DNA from 3 places in the Colwellia sp. BRX8-7 genome. Region 3 is predicted to be linked to each of the others. Evidence: predicted binding sites of a transcription regulator. Region 3 holds the regulator's gene; each other region holds the start of a gene.
What was found. Region 3 encodes sigma-54, which starts transcription at its own class of promoters, with help from an activator protein. Its sites were predicted from a motif close to GTTGGCACGNNNNTNGNNT; they were not measured.
Positions count from the first base shown of each region.

Region 1: H4J57_RS14600 (DUF4097 family beta strand repeat-containing protein) is a predicted target of sigma-54. The motif match lies at 1,211-1,229, and genes of this name have one in related genera.
Region 2: H4J57_RS10520 (FimV/HubP family polar landmark protein) is a predicted target of sigma-54. The motif match lies at 2,276-2,294, and genes of this name have one in related genera.

Region 1 is NZ_JACGVP010000015.1:1,864-5,083, forward strand. It holds gene H4J57_RS14600 (DUF4097 family beta strand repeat-containing protein) at 505-1,170, opposite strand; gene H4J57_RS14605 (hypothetical protein) at 1,778-2,902, shown strand.
Region 2 is NZ_JACGVP010000009.1:91,796-98,122, forward strand. It holds gene H4J57_RS10520 (FimV/HubP family polar landmark protein) at 1-2,212, opposite strand, end outside; gene H4J57_RS10525 (aspartate-semialdehyde dehydrogenase) at 2,454-3,473, opposite strand; gene H4J57_RS10530 (4-phosphoerythronate dehydrogenase) at 3,524-4,657, opposite strand; gene fabB (beta-ketoacyl-ACP synthase I) at 4,861-6,072, opposite strand; gene mnmC (FAD-dependent 5-carboxymethylaminomethyl-2-thiouridine(34) oxidoreductase MnmC) at 6,249-6,327, shown strand, end outside.
Region 3 is NZ_JACGVP010000011.1:166,274-172,600, reverse strand. It holds gene lptA (lipopolysaccharide transport periplasmic protein LptA) at 1-13, shown strand, start outside; gene lptB (LPS export ABC transporter ATP-binding protein) at 10-741, shown strand; gene H4J57_RS12590 (RNA polymerase factor sigma-54) at 821-2,329, shown strand; gene hpf (ribosome hibernation promoting factor) at 2,353-2,640, shown strand; gene ptsN (PTS IIA-like nitrogen regulatory protein PtsN) at 2,686-3,141, shown strand; gene rapZ (RNase adapter RapZ) at 3,173-4,027, shown strand; gene H4J57_RS12570 (HPr family phosphocarrier protein) at 4,041-4,316, shown strand; gene mgtE (magnesium transporter) at 4,436-5,794, shown strand; gene pmbA (metalloprotease PmbA) at 5,898-6,327, opposite strand, start outside.

The sequences.
Region 1 (3,220 bases), on a different contig from region 3:
AATCAGTAAAAAAAAGGACAAGATTGATACGATTGCTAACATTTCAACATTTCAACATTTCATTTTTATGACTTCTTGGTGCGCATTGCGGACTCTAGCAGTTTTTATTCTAACGACCGCTTTACCAATAAAGCGGTCATTAGCATCGAAGATAACCTTGTGACTTCAGCTAGCCATAAGCTGACATTAGCTTGTGAGTTGCTAATGACAATTCAGAGCCTAAAGCAGTCGTTTTTTGTTGTTAAAAATCACCCAATCTAATGATTAATGATACGAAATCGAGCCTACTGAAAATTATATTTTAATACTTAATCTGTGCTGATGACATATAGAATATGATGAAAGCAGGATCAAGTCACAAAGTGGGAGAGAATTTTGTGCAAAGTTGTTTTCTTGAATTGGTAATTAGAATAAAAATAATTAACTTCAAGATGGGATTAGTACTTATTTATTGCCTTAATAACCAAATAGCAAGACACAATCCCATATCATTAAGTTTTATAACTAGCCAGCAAGATTCACTAATATTTCACCAGATTGTAAATCAACTTTCATATGACAATTACCTCTTCCCTGATCCCAATTAATTTCTCCGCCAACTAACCATGACCGATTTTCATTTTTATGTAGTCCATTTACATTAAGTGAAACTTCACCAAACGCAGAATCAAGATCAACAGAAGCAATCATAGTTTCAGACATGTGGATATTTATTTCGCCTGCTGACATATCAATGTTCAAACAAGAATCTACATTGTTTACTTTAAGTGAACCTGCGTCCATGTTGACATTAAGTTGCTTAGATTTAGGAATAAATAACTTAACGCTAAGATTGGCGTTATAACTCTGGAACAAAGAATCTTTATTGGTTTTTAGTGTTAGGTGTTTTCCTTCAGTTAATGATACAAATTTTAGACCAGTCATACGCTTGGCGCATTTGCTATTAATACCAGGGCATTCTACTGTCATTTCTGCCCTTAACTGATCTCCTGGAGAGCTTTCAATGACAACATCACCCGCAGTAATATTAAGATCAATGACAATATCTTCGATAATAGTTAGGTTAATTTCTTGAGTAGGGCCAACCCTTACATTAGAGGGAGTATTAACTGTAGAGCAAGATGATGTTGATAATATTATTATGATGCCGACAATATGCTTATATTTCATTGTGTTTCCATATGATTGAGTAATGCTTTAATATTTACGTAAGCAATTTTCAAACCAACCATATAAAGTCATTATAAATCAAACGATTGATATAAATTGTCTTTTAGCCGCTGATTGAATTTAGCGTTATAACGCACATTTTAACTAATTCCACCAGTTTTAAGTTGGTTGTTAATTTTATCTGTTTTCTAAAAAAACTCGTAACTGTGTCAATTGTAGACTGAGTTAGAATAAGAAAAAGTATCTTAATATCCCCACATTGATTAAATTCAATTTTGACAGACTAAGTCGAAATAGGGCGTGAGAGCCTTAGAAAAATGATTTTAACGTCAGCTACCTTTAAAAATAACGAAATGCAGATATTCGTTCACAGGCAGGGGGGGGATAGATTTTAGCGGACATTTATACATATAAATTAATTTAGGCTTTCTTTGTCTATATTCTCAGCCACTACAAATGGTTATTTTCACTATGTTCTGGCGAAAAAAGATAACAATATGAATATGCAATTTTGAACAACCTAAAGAGAATGGGAACTGTAGATTGGTGTGAATATTGCAAAGGTTGATATTATCTATTTATAAACAGGCTCTATAGGTTATCTAATATGAAAAAAGTTTTACTACTGGCTACCATTATTGCAGCACAGAACACTACTGTGTTAGCCCAATCTTCTAACTCCGATGATGAACGTGGCCATGCCGCTATTCCCCGGTTTACGATATCCACTGTTGCCGGGACCGGAATACGAGGAATAAGTGGCGATGGAGGCCAGGCGATCGATGCATTAATTGAAAGACCCACCGCCGTCGCACTTGACTCCAAGGGTAATTTGTATATCGCAAACGAGAAGATCCCTCGCGTCCGTATGGTAACGTCTAAAGGGGTCATCACGACAGTGGTAGGTACCGATAGCACCGAAGTACAAGAAGGAAGTCGCCCTGCAAATGAGACCAACCTATCAAACGCTTATGGCGTTGCCACCGATCTCGATGATAATCTTTACGTCCTGAGTCGTGGGCACTCTAAAATTTTCAAGATCGGCGCAGATGGAATTGCCCAGCATATAGCGGGCACAGGTGTGACTGGATTTAGTGGTGATGGAGGACATGCGCTCAAAGCACAGTTCAACTTTCCGAACCATCTTGTGACAGATGGAGCTGGCAACTTGTTTATAGCAGACACTGCAAACCATCGTGTCCGTAAAATATCGACCAACGGCGTCATCACCACAGTGGCCGGAACGGGTAAAAGTGGATTCAGTGGTGACGGTGGTCCTGCCATAGAAGCTGAATTAGGCGCTCCCGTTGCGATCGCGATTGACGCTGACGGTAATGTTTACATCGCAGGATTCTTCAACCATCGAATCCGCAAGATAAAAACTGACGGCACCATTGTAACGATTGCAGGTACTGGCGTTCCAGAGTTTAACGGCGATGGAAAGCCAGCTCTCGAAAGCCAGATTGGCGAACCAACAGGTGTGGCGGTGGATCGTTCAGGCTACGTCTACATTAGCGATCAGGTGAACATGCGAGTCCGCGTGGTAACACCTTCAGGGATCATGTATACAGTTGCAGGCACTGGGAAACAAGGTAACACTGGCGACGGCGGACCTGCGGTAGAGGCCCAGATCTCCAACCCGGACATCATCGCCTTTGGTCCAAACGGAAGCTTGTTCATTCCGGATCACCTGAACGCCGTTGTAAGAAAGCTGACTAGGATGGAAAAGTAAGGTTTGTCAGCATAGTCTCACTCTAGCCTCGTCGATATGTTTTGATAGAGCAATAAGCATTTGTTTGGTTAGAGTAGAAATATTTGAAGCAACCAGTTAAAGTCGATAGGGTTTGCTCTTGGTAAACTTTGAATGTCTGCAATTGACTACTGACCAATCCTTTATTTGTGATACTAGTTAGCCTTTTCTTCGTAACCCAAAAAACTTCTTTTAGATGAGTCAGTTGACCTTAAAAACAAGCAGTAGCTAATGTATTCAATGAGCATGAAGTCAGTATTAATTATTTGATGATGAATGACCGTTGTGGTGGCTTTGTTC
Region 2 (6,327 bases), on a different contig from region 3:
GTGCGTCGATGTCGTCTGGGTCAGTTAACTCTGCAGTGCTATTATCAGTTGCATCCTCTACTGGCTCTGGTTCTAGCTCAGGCTCTGGTTTTGGCGCTGCGGCGACCATTGAATCCATCAGTGCATCGATATCATCGGGGTCGGTTAGCTCAGCCGAAGCATCTTCTACTGGCTCAGGCTCAGATTTTGGCGCTGCGGCGGCCATTGAATCCATCAGTGCATCGATATCATCGGGGTCGGTTAACTCAGCCGAAGCATCTTCTACTGGCTCAGGCTCAGGTTTTGGCGCTGCGGTGGCCATTGAATCCATCAGTGCATCGATATCATCGGGGTCGGTTAGCTCAGCCGAAGCATCTTCTACTGGCTCAGGCTCAGGTTTTGGCGCTGCGGTGGCCATTGAATCCATCAGTGCATCGATATCATCGGGGTCGGTTAACTCAGCCGAAGCATCTTCTACTGGCTCAGGCTCAGGTTTTGGCGCTGCGGCGGCCATTGAATCCATCAGTGCATCGATATCATCGGGGTCAGTTAGCTCAGCCGAAGTATCTTCTACTGGCTCAGGCTCAGGTTTTGGCGCTGCGGCGGCCATTGAATCCATCAGTGCATCGATATCATCGGGGTCGGTTAGCTCAGCCGAAGCATCTTCTACTGGCTCAGGCTCAGGTTTTGGCGCTGCGGTGGCCATTGAATCCATCAGTGCATCGATGTCGTCTGGGTCGGTTAGTTCTGTTGCAGCTTCTTCATGTACAGATTCAATTGCCTCTAAAGCACTATCGTCGTCTTCGTCGTCTTCGTCGCCGATGTCGTTTAATAAGTCATTCAATAAATCTTGATCTAATTCACCACCTTCTAATGCTTCGCCTGGCAGCTCTTCTTTACTTTCATTGTTATTAATTTGGTCTTTATCCGCTGGAACGTCGTCATCATCGTCATCAAGACCTGAAAGTAAGGAATCTAAGTCGCTTTGGTCTAACTCACCACCTTCTAACTCGTCGCTATCAAGTGATATGTCTTCTAGATCATCTAAATCATCGAGTCCGTCCAAGTCATCTAGATCATCATCTAAATGGATAACATCATCGTCATCATCTAATGAACCTAATCCATCATCTGCGTCGTCAGCAAATAATGAATCATCTAAATTAAGTTCATCCTCACCTAGGTCCATTGAAAGTTCATCATCAAGTGATAATTCATCATCAAGCGATAATTCATCATCAAGTGAAAGTTCGTTATCTAAAGCAGCAAGAGGTTCTTCAGCTGTGTCTGCTGGTTTGGCTTTTTCTTGAGCAACAGCTTTTGATTTTTTAGGCTTAGCTTCAGTTTCTCCACCTTTTTGACGGCGCAAGAACCAAAATACAAGACTCAAGACAAAAAATGCTGGTAGCGTTGACATTAAGATCTGAAACCAAAGCTGCGAGGTTATGCCTTCATTTTCAAGTTCAGCTTTTTGCTTCTCTAATAATAACGCTTGCTCACTCGCTTCTGCCATTTTCAATAGTTCTTGCTGAAGTGACATGATCAGTGCTAATTGAGCGTTTTGTTTTTCATCTTCTATAGTTGAAGCTTCTTTAAAAACATTCAGCTGCTGATTCACCGTTGATATTTTTTCATCAACAACTGCATTTTCTTTAAGAATAGCCTGCAAGCCATCAATTGAATCTAAAACATCATTTTGGATAGTTTCTAAACGAACGGTTTGCTTAGAGTTTATTTCTTCAAGCTGTGCATTAATTTCTTTTTTAGTCGCGTCTAAATCTTCCTTTTTAATGGCAAGTTCAGCAGGAGGAACAATTTTTTTCTTAACGGTTTTAGCAACTTTCTTTTGCCATGTTTTATCATCAGAGGTTGACTTACTTTTTGCCGCAAGAGGATTTATGGCACGCATCTCACTAACAGACGGCAATTTTAAGTACTGGCCATTGTTAAGATGGTTTAAGTTATTTTCTTTAAATGCTTGCGGATTTTTTTGATATAACGCCTGCATTACTTGATAAACAGACAAAGTAGGGTCTGGACGAACTTTTAAAGCAATGTTCCACAGGGTATCTTTTGAGGTAATAGGCCCGTATTGATCGTACGGAAACATATCCGTCGCCTTGGGGCCCCGAATACGAATACCGCCTTCTTCAAAGGCGAACAAAGAAACACTATACGTGGTAATGCTTATAAATATTACCTGCCACAGGCACAGGCGTAATAATCGATGCATCAAGTTTTCCTAATTATTTTTATTTACTGCCAATTGTTTGGCACTTCAAGCCTAGAGAAAGTAAAGCAAATTTTATTCCAACCCTACACCTGCTGTTTATATCATAGCAAGTTAATACACATTTTTTTAGTAATAATGAAACAAAAAACTCGTCGTTAACTATAACGACGAGTTTTGATTTTTCTTTAATAAATCTTAAGGTTAACTCAACTTTAACGCTAACTCATTTATTAAAGGGATGTTATGAAAGGTAGTCTTTAACCAATAATTCAGCAATTTGTACACTGTTTGTTGCCGCACCTTTACGTACATTGTCAGCAACAACCCACATATTGATCCCACAACTATGACTAATATCTTCACGAATACGACCAACATAAGTGGCATCTTTTCCGCTTGCATCGCCTATCTGTGTTGGAAAGTCTTCGTCATTACGACAAACAACAATACCTTCAGCTTGCTCAAGCAAATCTTTAACTTCTTCTGCTGAAATAGGCGATCCCGTTTCAATATGTAAGGCTTCACCGTGACCAAAGAATACCGGCACACGAACCGCGGTTGGATTAACAAGAACGTTTTCATCGCCTAGAATTTTTTTCGTTTCCCAGACCATTTTCATTTCTTCTTTGGTATAACCATTATCCATAAAGACATCAATTTGCGGGATAACATTAAAAGCGATTTGACGAGGAAAATGTTTAGTCTCAACAGGTTTTCCGCTTAACAAGTCTGCAGTCTGCTTAGCTAATTCGTCCATTGCTGCTTTACCACCACCAGAAACTGATTGATAAGTAGAAACATTAATACGATTAATACCAACAGCATCATAGATAGGTTTTAGCGCGACCATCATTTGAATAGTTGAACAATTAGGGTTAGCAATAATATTACGGTTTCTATAATCAGCTAATGCACTTGGGTTAACTTCAGGAACGATTAGCGGAATATCTGCGTCGTATCTAAACTCAGAAGTATTGTCTATAACAATACACCCTGCTTCACCAGCAATAGGAGCAAACTTAGCTGAAATTGAGCCACCCGCAGAGAAAAAGCCAATTTGCGCTTGACTAAAATCAAAATGGTCAGCATCGAGTACTTCAATACTTTGACCATTAAAGTCAATAAATTCACCTGCTGAACGAGCACTAGCCAACGGGTATAATTTATTGATTGGAAAATCACGTTCTTCTAATATTTCAATGATGGTTTTACCCACCAAACCTGTAGCGCCTAATACGCAGACATCAAATTTCTGTGCCATGTCACTCTCTCTTTGCTTTGAAGATTAGTACTTTATATACGTTAAATAAGTTACTTTTTAAGAAAACCAAGATGATGTGGCACATCACTCTTGGCTTGATTTGTCATGCTTACTTTAACCGCAGAAAACTCCCTGCGAGCCGGATAAGTTTTCCGAATATGGTCAAAGCCATGACTTAAAATTGTTTCTCTGAAAATTCCATCATCACGACGTACATCGTAAACCATTTTTACGAGCTGGTTTAGTAGTATTTGCTCGAACGGTTGATTAATTTCAACTTCGGTTATTGAGGCGCGTGGTAAAAAATCACTTAGGTGCTTTTCTATCGGTATATTCAGTTGTTGACATAATGCCTGATAGAGCATTTCTGTACCACGTGCTTTTCCTTCTAAGCTATAACCTGCAATGTGCGCAGAAGATATTTCAGTGTAGGCAATAAGTTCATGCAATATATTAGGTTCATTTTCCCAAACATCTAAAACAACTTTCAAACCATGCCCTTGTTTTTTAAGCGCCAGTAACGATTTATTATCGATAACTTCACCGCGACAGGCGTTAATAAGAATTTGCTTTTCGTGCAGTTGCTTTAAACGTTTTTCATTGAGTAAGTGAAAAGTTGGCTGTTCGCCATTTTCAATGATGGGAACATGCAGTGAAATAACATCACAAGCTAAAACATCATCAAGTGATGAGTAATGGCGTTGGTCTTTAGTATTATTTGTCTGTTTTGCGGCGAGTAGTGGATCGCAAATTAAATACTTAATACCCAGTGCCGATAATTTTTCACTTAAACGAGTACCGGTATTACCCCCACCAACAATACCTACGGTTAACGAGAACAAATCAATTAAGTAACGTTCGGCTAAGACAACCAAGGCACTGATCACATATTCTGCAACAGAAATAGCGTTACAGCCCGGCGCTGCGGTAAAAGTAATACCCCGTTCACTTAAATAGCTCTGATCAATATGGTCAACACCGATTGTTGCCGTACCAACAAACTGACAAGTTGAATTGCTTGCTAATAGCGCTTGGTTAACCTTAGTAATCGAGCGCACTAATAAAACATCCGCACTTTTGACCTGTTGAGCGGTTAACTCACGACCAACAAATGGGTGTAATTCACCTAGGTCGCCAAAGAACTCTTCAGCAAAAGGCATGTTTTCATCGTAAAAAATCTTCATGGTTTATAAACCTAAAGTCATTATTGATCTGATGAGGGTTATTGTATCTTAAATGCAAAAAAGCCACTATAAAGTGGCTTTTTAAATAACAAAATAACACTGAGTCTTTTAGATGTAACCAAACAGAAAAACGCGGTTAATTATATTCAAAGCGTATTTCTGATTTAGTTAAACACTAAATGACAAGGTAACGTTGTTTGTCATTATTTATATTTTTTCATCACTAAAGTAGCGTTAGTGCCACCAAAGCCAAAGCTGTTAGACATAATCAAATTAAGTTCAACATCACGTTTTTCAGTAACAATATCTAGGCCTTGCGCTTTTTCATCTAAGTTATCAACATTGATAGACGGAGCAACAAAACTGTTTTCCATCATCAGTAATGAATAAATAGCTTCATGAACACCCGCCGCGCCGAGTGCATGACCCGTCATTGCTTTGGTTGCACTAATTGCCGGTGAATCTTTACCAAACAATTCTTGAATTGCGCCAAGCTCTTTAACATCACCAACAGGTGTAGAAGTACCGTGAGTATTTAAATAATCAACTTTGCCTTCAACACCTTGCATGGCTTGTTGCATACAACGTACTGCGCCTTCACCACTTGGAGCGACCATATCGTAACCGTCAGAAGTTGCGCCATAGCCAACAATTTCAGCATAGATATGTGCACCACGAGCCAAAGCGTGTTCAAGCTCTTCAACAACAACCATACCGCCGCCGCCTGAAATAACGAAACCGTCACGGTCAGCGTCATAAGTACGTGAAGCAAGTTCTGGCGTATCATTACGACCCGCAGATAAAGCGCCCATACCGTCAAACATCATCGCTAGAGACCAATGAACTTCTTCACCACCGCCAGCAAAAACAATGTCTTGCTTGCCCAGTTGAATAAGTTCCATGGCGTTACCAATACAGTGTGCACTCGTTGCACACGCAGAGCTGATTGAATAGTTAACACCTTTAATTTTAAAAGGTGTTGCTAAACAAGCTGAAACGGTACTGCCCATAGTTTTAGGCACAGCATAAGGGCCAACACGGCGAATACCGCGATTACGGAGTGTATCCGTGGTAATAACAATATTTTCTGAAGACGCGCCGCCTGAGCCAGCAACAATACCGGTACGAACATTTGATACTTGGTCTTCAGTTAGTTTGGCATCATTAATGGCTTGTTCCATAGCGATGTAAGCATAACCTGCTGCATCACCCATAAAACGAAATGCTTTGCGATCAATATGATCTTTAGGCTCAATCGTGGGCTTACCCCAAACATGACTTTTTAAACCAGCTTCTGCAAAGCTTTCAGATTTACTAATACCTGAACGGCCTGCTTTAAGAGATGATAAAACTTCTTCCGCATTGTTACCGATACTCGATACAATGCCTAATCCGGTGATCACTACACGTTTCATTTGAATAACCATTTAAAAATTGAAAAATCAGGCATATCATACAGAAATTTGCCCACAAACTGGTCTGCTCAGTGTACACGTGTACACTGGTTTTTACAATTTTATGACAGACACATTTAATTCACGTTAAAATACTATCTTTAGCGCTTGAAAACCAATGGATTTAATAAATACTTGTGATTAAACAACAAAAAAATTTAAATACGCCGCTTGAAAGAAAAGGCTATCAAATTAGACCCATTATTAAGCAACCCG
Region 3 (6,327 bases):
AATTAATTTATGAGCACTAGCACCCTAATGGCAAAAGGCCTTGCCAAAGCCTATAAAGGCAGAAAAGTGGTTAAAAATGTCAGTATGCAAGTTTCAGCAGGACAAATAGTCGGTTTACTGGGCCCAAATGGTGCCGGAAAAACAACTTCTTTTTATATGATTGTGGGTTTAGTTGAAAGTGATAGTGGCGATATTATCTTAAATGACGAAAACCTGACGTTAGCGCCTATGCATGAGCGTGCGAGAAAAGGCATCGGATATTTACCACAAGAAGCCTCTATTTTTCGAAAACTCAGTGTTTACGACAATATTATGGCTATTTTACAAACACGAAAAGAATTATCAGATGCTGAACGTGAAGAGAAATTAGAACATCTTGTTGAAGAATTCAACATAGGTCATATCAAAGATAATTTAGGCATGAGCTTATCTGGTGGTGAACGCCGCCGAGTAGAAATTGCTCGCGCATTAGCTGCTGAACCAAAATTTATTTTATTAGATGAACCTTTTGCTGGTGTTGATCCAATTTCAGTAGGTGATATTAAAAAAATTATTCTACACTTAAAAGAACGTGGCATTGGTGTGTTGATCACTGATCACAATGTACGTGAAACTCTCGATGTATGTGAACATGCGTATATTGTTAGTCATGGTGAACTTATTGCAGAAGGTACTGCAGATCAAATTCTTGCAAATCAACACGTAAGAGATGTATACCTTGGTGAACAATTCACGCTATAGTAGTCAGTAAATGAATAGTATCTTCGTATGAAAAAAACGAAAATATCCCATTAAAAATAATAGGAAGTTAATGACCTAAATGCGCCCTACTCTACAACTCCGCATAGGACAACAATTAACCATGACGCCACAATTGCAGCAAGCAATCAAATTGCTGCAACTGTCTACGTTAGAGCTTCAACAAGAAATTCAGGAAGCCTTAGAAAGTAATCCATTATTAGAAATGGATGAGTCTTCAAATAATCCTGAAGATAAAAGTACTGACAACCTTGAAGAAGCTCACACTGCCGGTACTGGTGATGTTAAAGAAGCCCCCGCTTCTGATGGTAGCGAAGACGCTACGCCTACCATTGATGAAATCACCACCACTGAAGCCATGGACAAGAACGATATCCCTGAAGAATTAAACATGGATACCACTTGGGATGATAACTACACGGCTGGTGCAGCAAGTTCAAGCTCAGGCCCAGCTTCAGAAGATTATACTTACCAAGGCGAGACTCAAGACTCCATTCAAGATCATTTGCGCTGGCAAATGGAATTAAGCCCTTTTACCGAAACAGACCGCGCTATAGCGACAGCAATTATTGATGCTGTTGATGACGCCGGTTACTTAACGGTATCTAGTGAAGACATTTTAGAAAGTGTTGCCATTGAAGGAGTAGAGCTTGATGAAATTGAGGTGGTACTAAAACGTATTAACCTCTTTGATCCTGTTGGTGTCGCTGCTCGTTCTATTTCAGAATGTTTAATCATTCAACTTAATCAATTTGACCCCGCTACACCTTGGTTAGCAGAAAGTAAGTTAGTTTTGCGTGACCATATTAATCTACTGGGTAGCCGAGACTATCGTACATTAATGCGTAAAACTCGACTGAAAGAAGAGCAACTGCGCGAAGTAGTGCGTCTTATTCAATCACTTGACCCTAGACCCGGCGATAGTGTGATGAAGAGTGACGATCAGTATGTTATTCCTGATGTTTCTGTTGAAAAGAAAAATGGCCGTTGGGTGGTCGAATTAAATCCTGATACTGCGCCAAAACTTTCGGTGAATCAGCAATATGCTTCGATGTCACGTTCGATGAAGTCGACAGCTGACACACAATTTATTCGCTCAAATTTACAAGAAGCTAAATGGTTTATTAAAAGCTTAGAAAGCCGTAATGATACCTTATTAAAAGTGTCAAACTGTATTGTGCAACGTCAAATTGGCTTTTTTGAACATGGTAATGAAGCCATGCGTCCAATGGTTTTAAATGATATTGCCGAAGCTGTCGATATGCATGAATCAACCATTTCACGAGTGACGACACAAAAGTATATGCATACGCCACGTGGAATTTTCGAACTGAAGTTTTTCTTCTCAAGCCATGTTGGCACCGAAAGCGGTGGCGAATGTTCATCAACAGCTATTCGTGCATTAATCAAAAAATTTGTTGCTGCCGAAATCCCAGCAAAACCACTTAGTGATAGTAAAATGGCTGATTTATTAGCCGATCAAGGGATAAATGTAGCTCGACGTACCATAGCAAAATATCGAGAGTCACTTTCTATTCCACCTTCTAACCAACGAAAAAGTTTACTTTAACGAAAAGATGAGGAATTAAGCTTATGCAAATTAATCTTTCTGGCCACCATGTTGACATTACCGAAGCTTTACGAGAAAACGTCACGACAAAGATGGCAAAATTAAGCCGACATTTTGATCATATCAATAATGTTCATGTTGTTCTCACCGTTGAAAAATCAAATCAAATTGCTGAAGCGACTGTTCACGTTAGTGGCTCTGATTTACATGCAAAAGCTGAAAATGCTGACATGTATGCCTCTATTGATAGTCTTGTTGTTAAGCTTGACCGGCAAATATTGAAGTACAAAGGTAAAACGAATCAGCATTAATGCTGTTTATCGCCTGTTCACTCACCAAAGAATCTAAGTAGTATAATGAAGTTGCAAGATATCCTTACCCTTGATTGCACCCTGTGTGCGATTAAGGGTACAAGCAAAAAAAAACTCCTTGAAATAATTAGCGAAACTGCGGCAAAAAAATTCGATAATATTGATACTCATCAATTATTCGAAAGCTTAATGGCGCGTGAAAAGGTTGGCTCTACCGGCATAGGAAATGGCATTGCGATTCCTCATGGTCGATTAACTAACACGTCACAAGTTATTGCTGTATTGCTGACCAGTGAACAAGCCGTTGAATTTGATGCGATAGACAACCGTGCTGTCGATATTATTATTGCGTTATTTGTACCTGAAGAAAACTGCCAACAACATTTAGATACCTTACAAAGTATTGCGCAAATATTTAGTACTAAACAATTCGCAAAGCAAGTAAGAAAATGCCAAAATTCGCAAGAGCTTTTTACTTTAATAAAGCATGCTAAACGTTAATAAAATCTAATAATAATCCAGGAAAACTCAAATGAAACTCTTGATAGTCAGTGGTCGCTCAGGGTCAGGTAAAAGTGTCGCCTTACGTGTACTCGAAGATTTAGGCTACTACTGTGTCGATAATATTCCGGTGAATTTATTGCCTGCATTAGCACATACCGTTATTAATGATTACGACAAAGTAGCGGTTAGTTTAGATGTACGTAACTTACCCAATGACCCTAATGACGTTTCAGAAATATTAGATTATCTACCAAAAACGGTAAAACTCGATATTCTGTATTTAGATGCTGATGACTCTGATCTTATTCGACGTTTTAGTGAAACGCGTCGTTTACATCCTTTGATTAAACAAAATATCCCACTCGACCAAGCCATCTCTTTAGAGAAAAAGCTGCTTGAGCCTATTTCCACGCGTGCGGGTTTGTATATTAATACCAGTCAGTTATCACCTCATCAATTATCTGATTTAGTGCGTGAGCGAATTTTAGGCAAAACCTCGGCATCTATGGTGGTGGTGTTTGAATCTTTTGGCTTTAAACACGGTGTACCACAAGACGCAGATTATGTTTTTGATGCACGTTTTCTGCCTAACCCTTTTTGGGAAACAGACTTAAAAGGTTTTACCGGTTTAGATCAACCCGTGCGAGACTTTCTTGCTAGCCAACCGATTGTCACTAAATTTATCTGGCAAATTAACAGTTTTATGATGACGTGGTTACCCCACTTAGAAAGAAACAATCGCAGCTATATTACTATCGCCATTGGTTGTACGGGTGGAAAACACCGATCGGTTTATATTGCAGAAATATTAGCAAACAATCTTAGAAAAGAACGCGAAGATGTTCAGTCTCATCATCGCGATATTAAAATACAAAGCACTTAATAACGGTCACTGTATGCCAAAATATAATAAATCATTAACCATTAGCAATAAACTGGGATTACATGCACGTGCTGCCACTAAACTTGCCCAGTTAAGCCAAAAGCTTAATGCTAACGTTACTATTTGCTTAGAGGGCAAAGAAGCTGATGCCAGTAGTATTATGGGGTTAATGTTACTGGCCGGTGGCTTTGGAAAAACAGTAGAGGTTATTACCCAAGGAGAAGATGCTCAACAAGCACTTGACGATGTATGCCAGTTATTTTCTGATAAATTTGATGAAGACGAATGATAAAAAGACTGAATAAAAAATAAAGTTACGTTATCATTCATTACAACACCTTAGCCAGCGCATCTTGACTAAGATATAAACAATATAATTTTCGTATTACTGCGGCACAGGAAAACTTTATGCCGGAAATATCAGAGCAACAACAAAATCATCAACGCCTGCAACAAGTCAATAAAGCACTTGGTAGCGGTATGTTTGTGCACGTTCGAAAATTACTACAGAACATGCCAGCTTATGATATTGCTTTAATATTAGAGTCATCTCACCCGAAAAGTCGTGCCGTTTTATGGCAACTTATCGACGCTGATAATCACGGTGAAGTACTTGAAGAACTCAATGAGGAAGTTCGAAAAGGCATTTTAAAAACTATCCGCCCTGAAAAATTAGCCGCCGTTGCTGAAGGCATGGATGTTGATGATTTAGCTGAAGTTTTACGTACTCTACCCGATAGTGTTTATCAAGAAGTATTAAGTGCTATGGACTCGCAAGACCGAGGTCGAGTCGAAGCAGCGTTATCATTTGAAGAAGATACCGCTGGCGGTATCATGAACACCGATACCATAACAATTCGTCCCGATGTAACGGTTGATGTGGTATTGCGCTATTTACGCTTACGAGGTGATTTACCTGAAGCGACCGATTCTTTTTATGTGGTCGATGGTAAAAATCACTTTATTGGCGCCGTTTCTCTAGCGGCGATAATTACCGCCAAACCTGAAATTATCGTCTCAACACTCATTGATAAAGATATCGAAGCAATTCAAGTGCATTTGTCTGATAGTGACGTAGCACAACTCTTTGAAAAATTTGATTGGTTCTCTGCACCAGTGATTGATGATGAAGGCCGTTTGCTTGGTCGTATCACGATAGACGATGTTATCGATATTATTCGTGAAGATGCCGAGCATTCGATGATGAGTATGGCGGGTTTAGATGGAGAGGCAGATACCTTTGCTCCGGTTTTAAAAAGCACGCAACAACGCTCTATTTGGCTTGGCGTTAATCTCATTACCGCACTACTTGCTGTTGCTGTATCGAGTATGTTCGAAGGTGTTTTAAGCCAACTGGCTATTTTAGCTATTTTAAATTCTTTAGTGCCTAGTATGGGTGGTGTTGCCGGTAACCAAACCTTAACACTGGTTGTTCGCGCCATTGCGCTAGGCCATGTTGGCGACTCAAATGCGAGAATACTTATTCAGAAAGAACTTGCTGTTGGTTTTCTTAATGGCGTTATCTGGGCGGTATTAATTGCTGGTGTTGTGGCTATTTGGCAACAAAATTTAATGCTTGGTGGCGTTATAGCCTTTGCAATGTTAATGAATTTAACCGCTGCTGGTATCGCTGGTGTCGCTATCCCGCTGTTTTTGAAAAGGATGAATATTGACCCTGCTCTCGCTGGTAGTGTGATATTAACAACGATTACCGATGTGGTTGGAATATTCGCTTTCTTAGGTACTGCAACTTTATTCCTAACCTAAACTAGATATGGGCTTATTGAGATCTTGATACCTTTTCAAGATCTCAATACTAGTCTGTTGGTTTTAATAATCAAATGTACCTTATTAAAATAACACGATTTGATTAATTGCCGCCAACCTGCATCTCTTCAATTAACAATGAACCCGTTAAAATACTGCCTCGTAAATCAACATCACTACCGACAGCAACTAAGCCTTTAAAAATATCAGATAAATTACCCGCAATGGTAACTTCTGATACCGGGTAAGCAATTTCGCCGTTTTCAACCCAGAAACCGGCAGCGCCACGTGAATAATCACCATTGACTACATTAACGCCTTGTCCCATTAATTCAGTGACAAGAAAGCCAGTACCGAGTTTTTTCAACATGGCATTAAAGTCACCACCATTGGCAGAACCTTTGGCGTTAATTTGCCAATTATGAATACCACCGGCATGGCCAGTAGATTTAAGCCCTAGCTTACGTGCTGAGTAACTGGTTAATAGATAGGTCTCTAAACAACCATCGACAATAATTTCACGGTCAACCGTT